One region of the Arthrobacter sp. BPSS-3 genome, then DNA from elsewhere that is predicted to be linked to it. Evidence: riboswitches for the same ligand, from Rfam matches in the RefSeq annotation. Region 1 holds a riboswitch; the other holds the start of a gene.
What was found. A riboswitch is a leader RNA that binds a small molecule or an ion and turns the genes downstream of it on or off. The one in region 1 is predicted to bind cyclic di-AMP.
Positions count from the first base shown of each region.

Region 1 (6,981 bases):
CCGCTTCGCGCCGCCGGCGCCCGCTGTTCGGTGACCAGCCGCGCTGGGTCCGGCCCTCGGCCGCCCTGCTGCTCATCGGGACCGCCGTGCTCTACCTGTGGAACCTCGCGGCCACCGGCTACGGCAACACCTTCTACGCCGCGGCTATCCAGGCCGGCACCAAGGACTGGACCGCCCTGCTGTTCGGCTCCCTTGACGCCGGCAACGCCATCACCGTGGACAAGCCCCCGGCCGCGCTCTGGATCCCGGCCCTGGCCGGACGAATCTTTGGCTTCTCCCCGCTCAGCATGCTGGTGCCGCAGGCCCTCATGGGCGTGGCCGCCGTCGGACTCCTGTACCTGACCCTGAAGCGGGTCTCCGGTCCGGCCGCGGGCCTGCTGGCCGGCGGGGCCTTGGCGCTCACGCCGGTGGCCGCCCTGATGTTCCGCTTCAACAACCCCGACGCCATGCTGACCCTCTGCCTGGTGCTCGCGGCGTACCTCACCACCCGGGCGATCGAGAAGGCCGGCTGGGGCTGGCTCGCCGCGGCCGGCGCGGTGATCGGCCTGGCGTTCCTGACCAAGATGCTGCAGGGCTTCCTGATCGTTCCGGGCCTGGGCCTGGCCTACCTTTGGGCCGCCCCGGTCAGCCTTCGGCGCCGGCTCCTGCACCTGCTGGGCGCGGCCGCCGGAATCCTGGTGGTGGCCGGCAGCTACGTGGCGCTCTTCCAGTTGACCCCGGCGTCGGCCCGTCCGTACATGGCCGGCTCCACGACCAACAGCTTCCTCGAACTGACCTTTGGCTACAACGGCCTGGGCCGGATCACCGGGTCTGGCGAGGGCAGGCCGGGCGGGTCTGCGGTCTTTGGCGGGGCATCTGACCTTGGCAGCGCGGCCGGCGCCGCCGGGGCAGCCGGCGGCGCCGGCGCGGGTGGCTTTGGCGGGAACGCCAGCTTCGGCGGGGCCGCCGGGATCGCCCGGATGTTCGGCACCAGTTTCGGCGGCGAGGTGTCCTGGCTGTTGCCCGCGGCGCTGATTCTCCTGCTGGCCGGTCTGTGGTTCACCCGGCGCGAGGCCCGGACCTCCGCGACCCGCGCGGCCCTGCTGCTCTGGGGCGGCTGGCTGGTGGTCACCGCGGGCATCTTCAGCTTCATGAGCGGCATCGTGCACCCGTATTACGCGGTGGCGCTGGCCCCCGCGGTCGCGGCCCTTGTGGGCCTGGGCGGCGTGCAGCTGTGGCGCGGCCGGGCCTTCTGGCCGGCGCGGCTGGTCCTGGCGGTCACGGTGCTGGCGACCTCGATCTGGTCCGCGGTGCTGCTGGGCCGGGATCCGTCGTGGCTGCCCGGGCTGCGGGTGGCCGTGGTGATCCTCGGTGTCCTCGCCGCGGCGGCGCTGATGTTGCAGCTTGACCGGCTGCGGGCCATTCCCGCCGCGCTCCGCAAGGCGGCCACCGCCGGCGTCGTCATCCTCACCCTGCTGGCCGGCGGCCTGGGCACGGCGGCGTGGACGTTCGCGACGGCGGCCCAGCCGCACTCGGGTTCGATCCCGACCGCCGGGCCCACGGGCTCCGCGACGGGCGGCTTCGGGGCGGCCGGCCGGACGCGCGGCACCGGGACGGGAGCCACCGACGGCACCGGCTTCCCCGGCGGCCAGGACACGGCGGCACAGAACGCGGCTGGCCTCACCGCGGGAGGCGCTGGCGGCCCGGGAGGCGCCACCGCCTCAGCTGAGCTCGCCGCACTGTTGAAAACCTCGACGGCGAAATGGTCGGGAGTCGTCTCCGGCGCCACCTCCGCCGCTGACCTGGAGCTCGCCACCGGCACCAACGTGATTGCCCTCGGCGGCTGGAACGGCGGCGACCCCTATCCCACCCTGGCCCACTTCCAGGCCATGGTGGACCGCGGGGAGATCGGCTACTTCATCGCCGGCGGCGGCATGGGCGGTATGGGCGGCGGCCGGAGCGGAAACTCCGAGGTCGCGGCCTGGGTTGCCGCCAACTACCAGGCACAGACCGTCGGCTCCACCACCGTCTACAAGCTGGCGGGCTAGGCCATGACTGCTTCCACCGAGCTCACAAGCACCGGGTCCGCCGTCACTTCGCCCGCCGGGCCCGGGCCCGGAGCAAGCCCGGCGACTGAGGCTGCCGGCTCCGGCCGGCGCCACCCAGGGTGGCGCGGCGGCCGCCGTCGGCACCTCCGGCCGCAGGCGTCCGGACTCCCGCACACTGCGCTGCCCCGGCGCCGGGCCATGGCGCAGCGGGCGGAACTGGCCGTCCTGCTGATCGGAACCGCGATGCTCTACCTCTGGAACCTCGGTTCCTCCGGCTGGGCGAACGCCTTCTACTCCGCGGCGGCGCAGGCCGGCTCGCAGGACTGGACGGCCTGGTTCTTTGGCTCGTCCGACGCGGCAAACGCCATCACGGTGGACAAGCCGCCGGCGTCGCTCTGGGTGATGGGCCTGTCCGTGCGGCTTTTCGGGCTGAGCTCCTGGAGCGTCCTGGTGCCCGAGGCTCTGATGGGCGTCGCGACGGTCTGGCTGGTCTACCTGGCCGTCCGCCGGGCCGCCGCCCCCGCGACGGAAGACGCTCGGCTGGCCCACCGCGCCGGACTGATCGCCGGTGCCGTGATGGCCCTGACCCCGGTGGCCGTGCTGATGTTCCGCTTCAACAACCCGGATGCCCTGCTGGTCCTGCTGATGACGGCTGCAGCCTACGCGGTGCTGCGCGCCATCCAGGACGGCCGGCTGCGCTGGCTGCTGCTGGCCGGGGTGCTGCTGGGCTTCGGGTTCCTGACCAAGCAGCTGCAGGTGCTGCTGGTGGTCCCGGGCTTCGCCGCGGCCTACCTGCTCGCCGGGCGCGCCGGCCTGGGCCGGCGGCTGCTGCACCTGCTGGCGACGGGCGCGGCGATGGTGGTGGCGGCCGGCTGGTGGCTGGCCGCCGTCGAGCTCACCCCTGCGGCGGACCGGCCCTACATCGGCGGCTCGCAGGGCAACTCCATCCTGGAACTTACCTTGGGCTACAACGGCCTGGGCCGGCTCAGCGGGGACGAGACCGGGAGCGTCGGCGGCGGCAACGGCTGGGGCACCCCCGGCCTGCTCCGGCTTTTCAACAGCGAGTTCGGCGGGCAGATCGCGTGGCTGCTGCCGTCGGTGCTGCTGCTGGCGGCCGGGCTGCTGTGGCTGGGCCGGCGGGCACCACGGACCGACGCCGTCCGCGCCTCCGTGGTGGTCTGGGGCGGCTGGGTGCTGGTCACCGGGCTGACGTTCAGCCTGATGGCCGGCATCATCCATCCGTATTACATGGTGGCGCTGGCCCCGGGGGTCGCCGGGCTGGCCGGTCTGGGGTCGGTGCTGCTGTGGCAGCGGCGGGATCAACCCGTTGCCGCCGGGACGCTCGCCGCCGCGGTGGCCGCGGCCGGTTTCATGGCTTTCGAGCTGCTGGGCCGCACGCCCGCGTTCGTTCCGTGGCTGCGCTGGCTGGTTCTCGCCGTGGCGCTGGCCGCGGCCGTCGGCGTGATGGTTCCGGCCATTCGGGCCCGGGCCGCCGGCGCTGTAGCCGCCGGGACCATTGGGCCACTGTCCCCGGGCGGTACGACGGCGGCGCTGTTGGGACGTACGACGGCGGGGCTCGCCGTCGTCGCGGCCCTCGCCGGTCCCTTGGCGTACTCGCTGTCCACCGCCGCCACCGCGCATTCCGGCTCGATCGTCAGCGCGGGGCCTGCGGTGGGCGGCCGGGCGGGCCTGCCGGCCATGTTCGGCGGCACGGGCGGAACCATGGGCACCGCGCAGGGCAATCCCTTCGGCCCGACCAACGGCGCCGGGGCCAACAGCAACGGGACCAACGGCACCGTCCGCAGCCAGGGCGGGGGCATGGGCGGGGGTATGGGCGGGCTCCTCGGCGCGACCACCCCGTCGTCTGCCCTGGTGGATGCCCTCGAAACGGACGCCGGCCGCTACACCTGGGCGGCCGCCGTCGTCGGGTCCAACAACGCCGCCGGTTACCAGCTCGCCACGCAGCTGCCCGTGATGGCCGTGGGCGGGTTCAACGGCACCGACCCCGCACCCACGCTCGAGCAGTTCCAGCAGTACGTCGCCGACGGCCGGATCCACTACTTCATCGCCGGCCGCACCATGCAGGGCGAAAGCGGATCCGACGACGCCGCCAGGATCGCCGACTGGGTGGCGGCCACCTACCCCGCCCAGAGCGTCGGCGGCACCACGGTGTACCTGCTGGCGAAGTAGCCGCTCCGGACGGTCCGCCGTTTCGACGGTTCCCTGCCGAATAGACGTCTCCAAGCGTCGGGCGTGCGGGGAACCGTCGAAACGGCCCGAAAAGCGGGGCCAGCCCACCGCGAATCGGCAACCAGCCACACCGCGGCGTTACCTAAATGTGACATGAGGGAGAAAGTCCGGTACCGTTTTTATGGTGCGGCCATCGATCTGGCCGCATATCCGGGTCTGACGCCAAACTCTGCCGCTTCCCGGATTCCATGGATTGAGGCAGAGACGGGGAACCCAGAGTTCCCGGGCACCTGCATCCATGCACCCCTTGGGGTAAAGCCGACTCGTTGATCATCCGAGCGGCCGGATTTCTCATCCGAACCCGACAGCTAACTCCGTAGGCGTTGAGAGGCGAACATGACTGAACACAAGGCACCCGTGCGCCTAAAAGGCGCTAAACGCACCTCCTCGGCCGACGTCGCGCGCCACCGCGCCGACCCGGCCCAGGGCTCGGCCACCCGAGGCCGCGCCAGCTTTGGCTCCAAGGGCAAGCTCACCGCCGTCGCACTGACCGCGGCCGCAGTACTGCTGGGCGCCGGCGCCGCAGGCCAGGCCACCGGCACTACTGCCCCGGCCGCGACCGCCACCCAGGCACCGGCCCTGCAGCTCTCCGACCTGGAACGGCTCGGCAGCTACACCCCGGCCACGGCACCGGCCAGCGTCGAAGCCCAGGCCTCCAAGGTCATGCCCGAGACCCCGGCGCCGTCCACCCCGGCCCCCGCACCGGCTGCTCCGGCTCCCGCGGCGGCACCCGCCCCGGCCCCGCAGCCGGTGGCGGTCGACGATCCCGCCGGTGCCCAGGCCTACGCCGCCTCGCAGCTGCCGGCCCACGGCTGGGCCCCGAGCGAGATGCAGTGCCTGATGAAGCTCTGGACCCGCGAATCGGACTGGAAGACCACGGCCACCAACCCGTCCAGCGGTGCCTACGGCGTGGTCCAGTCCCTCCCGGCCGAGAAGATGGCCAGCGCCGGCGCGGACTACATGACCAACTACCGCACCCAGATCAACTGGGGCCTGCAGTACGTGCAGGAGCGGTACGGCTCCCCCTGCGGCGCCCTGAACTTCCACTACGCGAACAACTGGTACTAAGCCGCCAAGGCTGACGCCACCCCGCGCAGAGACAACAAAGGCACCGGATCTTCTCAGATCCGGTGCCTTTGCTGTATCCCCGGGCGGCCCGTTCAGCGGCCCGAGGGAAAGCGGACGCGCTACCCGGCGATGCCGTAGAGCCGGTCGCCGGCGTCGCCCAGGCCGGGGACGATGTAGGACTTCTCGTTCAGCTTCTCGTCGATGGAGGCCAGCACGATCGTGACGTTGGCGTCGGAGAGCTCTTCCTCCAGCTTGGCCAGGCCCTCGGGGGCGGCCAGCAGGCAGATGCAGGTGACGTCGGAGGCGCCGCGCTTGAAGAGGAACTTGATCGCCTCGCGCAGGGTGCCGCCGGTGGCCAGCATCGGGTCCAGGACGAAGATCTGACGGTCGGTCAGGTCCTCGGGGAGCCGCTCGGCGTAGGTGATGATGTCCAGGGTTTCCTCGTCGCGGGCCATGCCCAGGAAGCCGACCTCCGCGGTGGGGACCAGCTTGGTCATGCCCTCGAGCATGCCAAGGCCGGCGCGGAGGATCGGGACCACCAGCGGGGTGGGCTTGGTGAAGGCCGTGCCGATGGTGGTGCTGACCGGCGTCTCGATGGTGACCGGTTCGGTACGGACGTCGCGGGTTGCCTCGTACGCCAGCAGCGTGACCAGCTCTTCGGTGAGCTGGCGGAAGACGGGTGACGGGGTGTTCTTGTCCCGCAGAACGGTGAGCTTATGGGCCACCAGCGGGTGGTCGACAACGAGAGTGCGCATGGGTCAAAACTATCATCCGGACGCTTCGGACCGACCCCGCCCGCCGGGGGTCCCGGCGTCGTCGGCCACCCCGCGACCATGCGCCGTTTCGGCGTCGTGGTGCCCGTCCGGCGCCTTCTCGCGCAGGCGCTGGCCGTTGTCGAAGGTGGGTGCCGGGCCGGTCCGTTCCCGGTGCCTGATCACGTGGAACAGCCGATGCGCCAGGATCACGATCCCCACCCAGCCCAGGCCCAGCGCCCAGCCGAAGATCACGTCGGTCATCCAGTGATGGCCCAGGAACACCCGGCTCATGCCCATCGCGATGATGAAGAGCGCCCCGGCCGTGATCAATCCCACCCGGGCGATAGTGCGCTGGACCTGCAGGCAGGTGAGGTAGACCACCAGTGAGATCACCACGGTGGTGTTCAGGGTGTGGCCGCTGGGGAACGACGGCGAGTTTTCGTAGGGCGGGACGGCATCGGCGTGGTCGGGGCGGGTGCGTCCGATGAGCTTCTTGCCCAGGGAGGTAGCGGTGACGGAGACTGCGGCCGCCCCGCCGATCAGGATCAGCGGGCGCCAGGTCCGGGTCCGCCAGATCAACAGCGCGGTGAGGATGCTGGCCAGGATCGGCATGCCGATGCCACCGCCAATGTTGGTGAACCCAGTAACGAACGCATCCAGACCGGGGCTGCGGAGCCGTTCCATGGCGGCGAGCATGGGCTTGTCCAGGTTGGCCAGGCCGGCGTCGTCCACTACGTTGTCGTAAACCTCGGCGCTGGTCAGGGCCAGCGCCACCACCGCGATGCCGCCCAGCAGCATGGTGATCCAGAGCGCGGCGTAGGGCACCACCCATTTGCCCCAGCGCCGCATCAGCCAGCTCTCAGTCCTGGTGCTCACTGCGT
Region 1 is NZ_JBIMMV010000006.1:166,948-173,928, reverse strand. It holds gene ACFVY3_RS11325 (ArnT family glycosyltransferase) at 1-2,027, shown strand, start outside; gene ACFVY3_RS11320 (ArnT family glycosyltransferase) at 2,031-4,217, shown strand; cyclic di-AMP (ydaO/yuaA leader) riboswitch at 4,428-4,615, shown strand; gene ACFVY3_RS11315 (hypothetical protein) at 4,614-5,345, shown strand; gene upp (uracil phosphoribosyltransferase) at 5,465-6,100, opposite strand; gene ACFVY3_RS11305 (phosphatase PAP2 family protein) at 6,113-6,976, opposite strand.

Region 2 (6,981 bases), on a different contig from region 1:
ACCCAGTCGTCCATGGCGCTGCTGAGCGCCCTGCTGGGCGCGCTGGTGCTCTCCGGGGCGGCGCAGCTCTGGCACGTGTACATCTTTGCCCTGCTTTTGGGCGTCGTCTCGGCCGTCGACGCCCCGGTCCGCCAGACCTTCGTCTCGGAGCTGGTCAAGGACGACTACCTGCCCAACGCCGTCGCCCTCAACAGCGCCTCCTTCAACGTCGCCCGGATGATCGGGCCCGCGGTCGCCGGTGTCCTGACCGTCGCGATCGGGCCCGGCTGGGTGTTCCTGGTCAACACCCTGACCTTCGTGGCGCTGCTGGCCAGCCTCGCCCGGATCCCGACGGCGTCGCTGCGGAAACTCCCCAAGGCGCGCGGCGGCAAGGGCCGGATCCGGGAGGGACTGCGCTACGTGCGGCACCGGCCGGACATCGTGGTGGTCCTCGTGGCGGTCTTCATCGTCGGGACCCTGGGCCTGAACTTCGTGCTCTTCATCGCCGCGATGGTGGGCACCGAGTTCGGCCTCGACGCCGGCGCCTTCGGGCTGATGAACTCGATCATGGCCATCGGCTCGGTTGCCGGGGCCCTGCTCTCGGCCGGCCGCGGCCGCCCGCGGATGCGGATGATCTTCGGGGCCGCCGGGGTCTTCGGCATCACCTCCGGGCTGGCCGCTCTGGCCCCGAACTACTTCTGGTACGGCGTGGCGCTGGTGCCGGTGGGGCTGTGCGCCATCACCATGATGACCAGCGCCAACGGCTATGTGCAGACCACCACGGACCCGGCCATGCGCGGCCGGGTGATGGCCCTGTACATGGCGATCTTCATGGGCGGAACACCCATCGGGGCACCGTTCGTGGGCTGGGTGGCAAACGTCGCCGGCCCTCGCTGGTCCATGGGCGTCGCCGCCGCCGCCGGCGTGGGCGCGGCCCTGATCGGGATGGTCTGGATCATCCGGGCACGCCACCTGCGGATCGCCTTCAACCGGCGGGCCCGCGGCCTGCGCTTCTTCCGGCTGGTGCCCGGTGGGGCGATCGGCACGGCAGACGACGACGGCGTCGTCCGGGCGGTAAACCCCGACGACGCCCCCAGCCGCTAGGCCGCCCCGGAGGGCGGCCCCGGGCCTACTTCGCCAGCTCTGCCACGACGTAGTCGATGCACTCCAGCAGGGCCGACACGTCGTCCGGCTCGATCGCGACGAAGGTCGCGATCCGCAGCTGGTTACGGCCCAGCTTCCGGTACGGCTCGGTGTCGACAATCCCGTTGGCGCGCAGCACCTTGGCGATCGCGGCGGCGTCGACCGACTCGTCGAAGTCGATCGTGGCGATCACGTTGGAGCGGTCGGCCGGGTCCGTAACGAACGGGGTGGCAAAGCTGGACGCCTCGGCCCAGCGGTAGATCCGTCCCGCGGAGTCGGCGGTGCGTGCCGCGGCGAAGTCCAGGCCTCCGCTGGCGTTGAGCCAGCGCACCTGCGCGTCCAGGGTCACGAGGGTCGCCAGCGCGGGGGTGTTATAGGTCTGGTTCAGCCGCGAGTTGTCGATGGCAGTCTGCAGGTCCAGGAAGTCCGGGATCCAGCGGCCGGAGGCCTTGACCCGGGCGGCCCGCTCCAGGGCCGCGGGGGAGAACAGGCCAAGCCACAGTCCGCCGTCGGAGGCGAAGTTCTTCTGCGGCGCGAAGTAGTAGACGTCGGACTCCGCGACGTCGACATCCAGGCCGCCGGCGGCGGAGGTCGCGTCGACCAGGACCAGCGAGCCCTCGTCCGCGCCGGCCACCCGCCGGACCGGGGCGGCCACGCCGGTGGAGGTCTCATTCTGCGGCCAGGCGTAGACGTCCACACCGGTCTCCGCCCGCGCCTCGGGCCGGGTGCCCGGCTCCGCCTTAATGATCGAGGACTCGGCCAGGAAAGGCGCCTTGTTCGTGGCCGCGGCGAACTTGGACCCGAACTCGCCGAAGGAGAGGTGCTGGGCCTTGTTCTCCACGAGCCCGAAGCTGGCGACATCCCAGAACGCCGTGGAGCCGCCCACGCCCAGGACCACCTCGTAGCCCTCGGGGGCGCGGAAGAAGTCGCTGAGGCCGGAACGGACCGAGCCCACCAGGTTCTTGACCGGGGCCTGGCGGTGCGAGGTGCCGAGCAGGGTGGCCGAGGCCGACGCCAGGGCCTCCATCTGTTCCGGGCGCACCTTCGAGGGCCCGGCGCCAAACCGGCCGTCCTTGGGAAGAAGGTTCGCGGGGATGGTGATGCTGGTGTCGCTCACAATGGCTCCAATGGTCGGCTGGGTGCGAGAGGTGGCTGGTCGGCCGGTAAGGACCGCTTCCATTCTGCCCGACGGCGGCCCCGGCGCCGGAAAACGGGCTGTCATAGTCCGGTCAGGAAGTCGGCCCTCAAATTATCCGGAGTAATTCACAATAGGCTAGGCTGTCCGGAGCGTATGGCGGATCCCGGGTGGCCGCACCCCGCACGTTGTACGGTGGAATGACGCAAGGACGGCGCTCAAGGAGCTGAGCTGGATGACGGATCTGATCGACACTACGGAGATGTATCTTCGGACCATTCTGGAGCTTGAGGAAGAGAACATCGTCGCGCTCCGGGCCCGCATTGCCGAGCGACTCCGCCACTCCGGACCCACCGTCTCCCAGACCGTCGGCAGGATGGAACGCGACGGGCTGGTAGTGGTTTCCGGCGACCGCCACCTGGAGCTGACCGAGGTGGGTCGGCGGCGCGCCACCGAGGTGATGCGCAAGCACCGCCTCGCCGAACGGCTGCTGGCCGACGTGATCGGCCTGGACTGGGCCTATGTCCATGAGGAAGCCTGCCGCTGGGAGCACGTGATGAGCGAACGGGTTGAGCGCCGCATCTTCGAGATGCTGGACCACCCCACCGTCTCCCCGTACGGCAACCCCATCCCGGGCCTCGCCGAACTGGGCGGTCTGCCGACGGCGGAACAGGCCGACGGCGTCGTCAACCTCCTGGACGCCATGGCGGGATATGCCGCGGACTCCAGAATCACCGTGAGCCGGCTTGCCGAACCCATCCAGGTGGAACCCGAGCTGCTGGTGCAGCTGGACGAGGGCGGTATCCGGCCCGGGGCCACCGTCTCGCTGGAGCGGGTGGGGGAGTACATCTCCGTCCGCGTCCCCGACATTGAGGGCGCGCTCGAGCTGCCGCCCGAGGTCGCCGCCCACGTTTTCGTTACCCGCGGGTAGGTCGACGCGGAAGCATACCGTAAGGGTGCTGTTTACTAGCCCGTCTAGGAGATAACGAAATTATTACTACGGGTCTTAATCCCCTATAGTTATCGACTAGTACCGAGACTAAAGCGTTACCTGATCCGAAGCCGAGCTCTGCCAGCGGATCAGGGTGCGAATCACCTTCTGGCAGAGGCGGGGGAACCACTACCGGCCGGTAATTCCGGCCTTGGGGTGAAGTCCGCTAGCGGCAAGCGAACTCTCTGAGGACACCATTTCCGGGTGCCTCTCTGCCTGGATGCTTGCATCGGCGGACCGGGTCTATGCACTCTCTGACCCGAATCCGACAGCTAACTTCGCAGGCTTTTCAGAGAGGAACCACTTGAGCACGCAGACCGTCCGCGGGCGCCGCCGCGCCGCCGGCCCGGCTCCGGAGCCGCGCCCCGCCGTCGACGTCACCGCCCCGCGCCCCCGCGACGCGCACCGGGACGAGCGCCGCAGCCGGCGCAGCCCGCTCCGCCAGGTCGCAGACTTCGCCGCCGTCACCGGCATGGGCCAGAAGGCCGGCATGACCCTGGCCGCCGCTGGCATCGCGCTCACCGTGGCCGTCCCCGTTACCGGCCCCGCTCTGGCCGTCGACGCCCCCACCTCGGGATCTGTCTCCGCGGCGGCCCAGCCCGAGGTCAAGGCCGCCGCGGCCCAGATCGACTTCAACCGCACCGCCGTCACCACCAAGGGCGACCCGGACGGCAAGCTCAAGCAGCTGCTCAGCGCGCAATCCGTCGGCTCCATCACCCGCGCCGCATCCGCGGGGACGCTCGGCGCCCCGCTGGACACCATGATCACGGCTTCGCCCTTCGGTTACCGGATCAGCCCCATTACCGGCGCGGTGGGCGAATTCCACCGCGGCCAGGACTACGCCGCCCAGTGCGGGACGGCCGTCCATGCCGCAGCAAGCGGCACCGTAACCTTCTCCGGCTGGCACCCCTACGGGGGCGGCAACCGGATTGTGGTCGACCATGGCAATGGCCTGGAGACCACGTATAACCACTTGTCGTCATCCAGCGTCCACGTCGGCCAGAAGGTCTCCCGTGGCGATGTGATAGCGATGAGCGGAACAACCGGTGCCTCCACCGGCTGCCACCTCCACTTCGAGGTGATGGTCAATGGGGACGTCGTTGATCCGCTGGGCTGGCTCTAGAAGAGCCCTTCGCAATGCTCACACTTCCGTGACACGCCGTGATCTGAATGTGACATTGAGTCCGAACTGTTGTACCGTATGAAGCACGCCAACTTCACCGAAGTTGGCGCTCTTGAGTGGATTGCCTAACTCTGCCACCGCTCAAGGTCCGTTCGCATGACATCGTCTGGCAGGGGCGGGGGAACCAATTTTGGTCTTCGCAAGAGGGCCTAGGGGTTAAGTCGCAAAGCTTCCCAGGAAGCGGAGCGGCCGGGTGACTCCCATCCGAATCCGACAGCTCACCTCGTAGGCATTGGGAGAGGCTACTTTCGTGTCTTCACGCCACAATGCTGCGCGTTTTCGCGCCGGCGAGGCTCAGTCGAGCCCGCTGATGACCATGCACCGCGTTGCCCTTGCCGGCGCCCGGGATGGTTCACGCAATGCAGTTCCTGCTTTTGGCGCGTCTTCGCAGTACACCCTTCGCTAAAGAAACCCGTTTCGGGGCGATCCGGCGTACCCCCAAGATGCCGGAGCGTCCTTAGTCCCGCCTGTTCAAGAGCGCGGACACAAAGGATCACGAAAGAGAGAACTAAATGACTACTCGTGCAACCATTGCACGCCACCGCGCGGAGGTCACCAAGACCAACTCGCTGGCTGTCATTGCCAAGGCCGTCGGCGACAACGCCGGTGGCATGGGTCGCCAGGCTGCGGTTATCGCTGCTGCCTCGGGCCTGGTCCTGACCAGCGGTATCGCGGCCAACGCCGCCGAGACCAACGTTCAGCGCGAATCCACCTCTGCTTCCGCCACCGAGGTTCAGTCCACCGCTCCAGCCACCATCTCGGCGGCCTCCAGCATCGCCATCTCCTACGAGAAGCCTGCTGTGACCACCGCGGCCGCCCCCGTCGTCGAGGCCCCGAAGCCCGTCGTCAAGGTGCAGGAAGCTGACACCACCGCCAACACCGCCGCTGCCACCCCGGCTGCCGGCACCGCGGTCAACGCGTCCGTCGCCACCAAGGCTCCGGCCGCCACCAGCGGCATGGGCGCCTCGATCGCCGCCGCCGCTTACGCCCAGATCGGCGTGTCCCAGGACTGCACCATGCTGGCCACCAACGCCCTGGCCGCCGTCGGCATCCACTACCACGGCTGGCCGGCAGGTTACCTGTCCCTGGGCCGCACCGTCAGCGCCGCCGAAGCGCAGCCGGGTGACCTCGCGTACTACCAGAACGGCGGCATGGGCATGGCCCACATCGCCGTTTACGTCGGCAACGGCATGGCCGTCCACGGCGGCTGGAACGGCGGCACCACCGCCCTCTACAGCGTCAACGTCGGTTCCGGCCCGGTCTTCATCCGCGTCGGCGGCTAAGACCCCCGCTTCCCGCGAAGCTTCGAAAAGGACCCCTGTCACCGGCGGGGGTCCTTTTCCATTAAGCCCTCGGGCTCTCGCCGGAAGGCCCCGGAGCCGGACCGGCCCGGGATCCGCCACGGAGGGCCCAGAGCCCGAAATTCGGTAATCCGGGCCACCCGTGTTTACTCTTGTGGTGTCGATCCTTAGCCTGACCATGCAGAGGGCAGCCGGCCCTCGTGCCACTGGCGGGTGCGGCCGTGAAGAGGGATGCGGATGCGCACACTCGTTCTGAATGCTGGATATGAACCGCTGGCGGTAGTGACCTTCCGCCGGGCACTGGTGCTCGTGCTGACGGGCAAGGCCAGTGTCGTGGCCGAGGGGGACGACCCGGTGGTGGGGCCGCAGGACATCCTCGGCCGGCCGAGCGTCATCCTGCTCAACCGCTACATCCGCCCCCGCTACAACACGGTGACCGCGGTCAGCCGCCGCGGAGTGCTCCGCCGGGACGGCCACCGGTGCGCGTACTGCGCCAAACCGGCCCACACCATCGACCACGTCCAGCCCAAGTCCCGGGGCGGCGCCGACTCTTGGGAGAACCTGGTGGCCGCCTGCCTGCGCTGCAACAACGTCAAGGGCGATCACACCCCGGCCGAGATGGGCTGGAAGCTCGGTTTCACTCCCGGTCCGCCGAAGGGCACCATCTGGCAGATCAAGGAGCTGGAGAAGCCTACCCCCGCATGGGACCCGTTCCTGCTGCCGGAATCCGCGCACTAGCACCGTCGGCCGCCCGCAGGCGGCTAGGCTGGGCGGGTGGAATTCGACGCCGTCATCCTCGCCGGGGGCAGGTCCTCCCGGCTGGGCGGAACCCCCAAGGCCGCCCTCCGCTTTCGCGGGGACACCCTGCTGGAGCGGTCGCTGCTCGCGGCGGCCGGGGCACGCAGCGTCGCCGTCGTGGGCCCGGAAGCCGGCAGCCTCCCGGGCGGCATCCTCCTGTGCCGTGAAGACCCGCCCTTCGCCGGACCCGCGGCAGCCCTGGCCGCCGGGCTCGAGGCCCTTGCCGGCGGCGGGGCGGCGGGCCGAAACCCCGCGCCGCTGACGCTGGTCCTGGCCTGCGACATGCCGCTGGTTGCCGACGCCGTCCACGCCCTCTTCGCCGACCGCTCCCGGGCGCAGCCCGGCTCGGAAGGCAGCGTCGCCGTTTCCGCGGACGGCCGGATCCAGCCGTTGGCCGGTCTTTATGACACGGCCGCGCTACAACGATCGGTGGCGGACGCGGCACGGCACG
Region 2 is NZ_JBIMMV010000007.1:136,405-143,385, reverse strand. It holds gene ACFVY3_RS12325 (MFS transporter) at 1-1,083, shown strand, start outside; gene serC (phosphoserine transaminase) at 1,109-2,239, opposite strand; gene ACFVY3_RS12315 (metal-dependent transcriptional regulator) at 2,493-3,188, shown strand; cyclic di-AMP (ydaO/yuaA leader) riboswitch at 3,308-3,550, shown strand; gene ACFVY3_RS12310 (M23 family metallopeptidase) at 3,553-4,371, shown strand; cyclic di-AMP (ydaO/yuaA leader) riboswitch at 4,484-4,677, shown strand; gene ACFVY3_RS12305 (NlpC/P60 family protein) at 4,944-5,714, shown strand; gene ACFVY3_RS12300 (HNH endonuclease) at 5,970-6,470, shown strand; gene ACFVY3_RS12295 (NTP transferase domain-containing protein) at 6,507-6,981, shown strand, end outside.
Region 2: another riboswitch for cyclic di-AMP. It lies ahead of ACFVY3_RS12310 (M23 family metallopeptidase); the one in region 1 lies ahead of ACFVY3_RS11315 (hypothetical protein).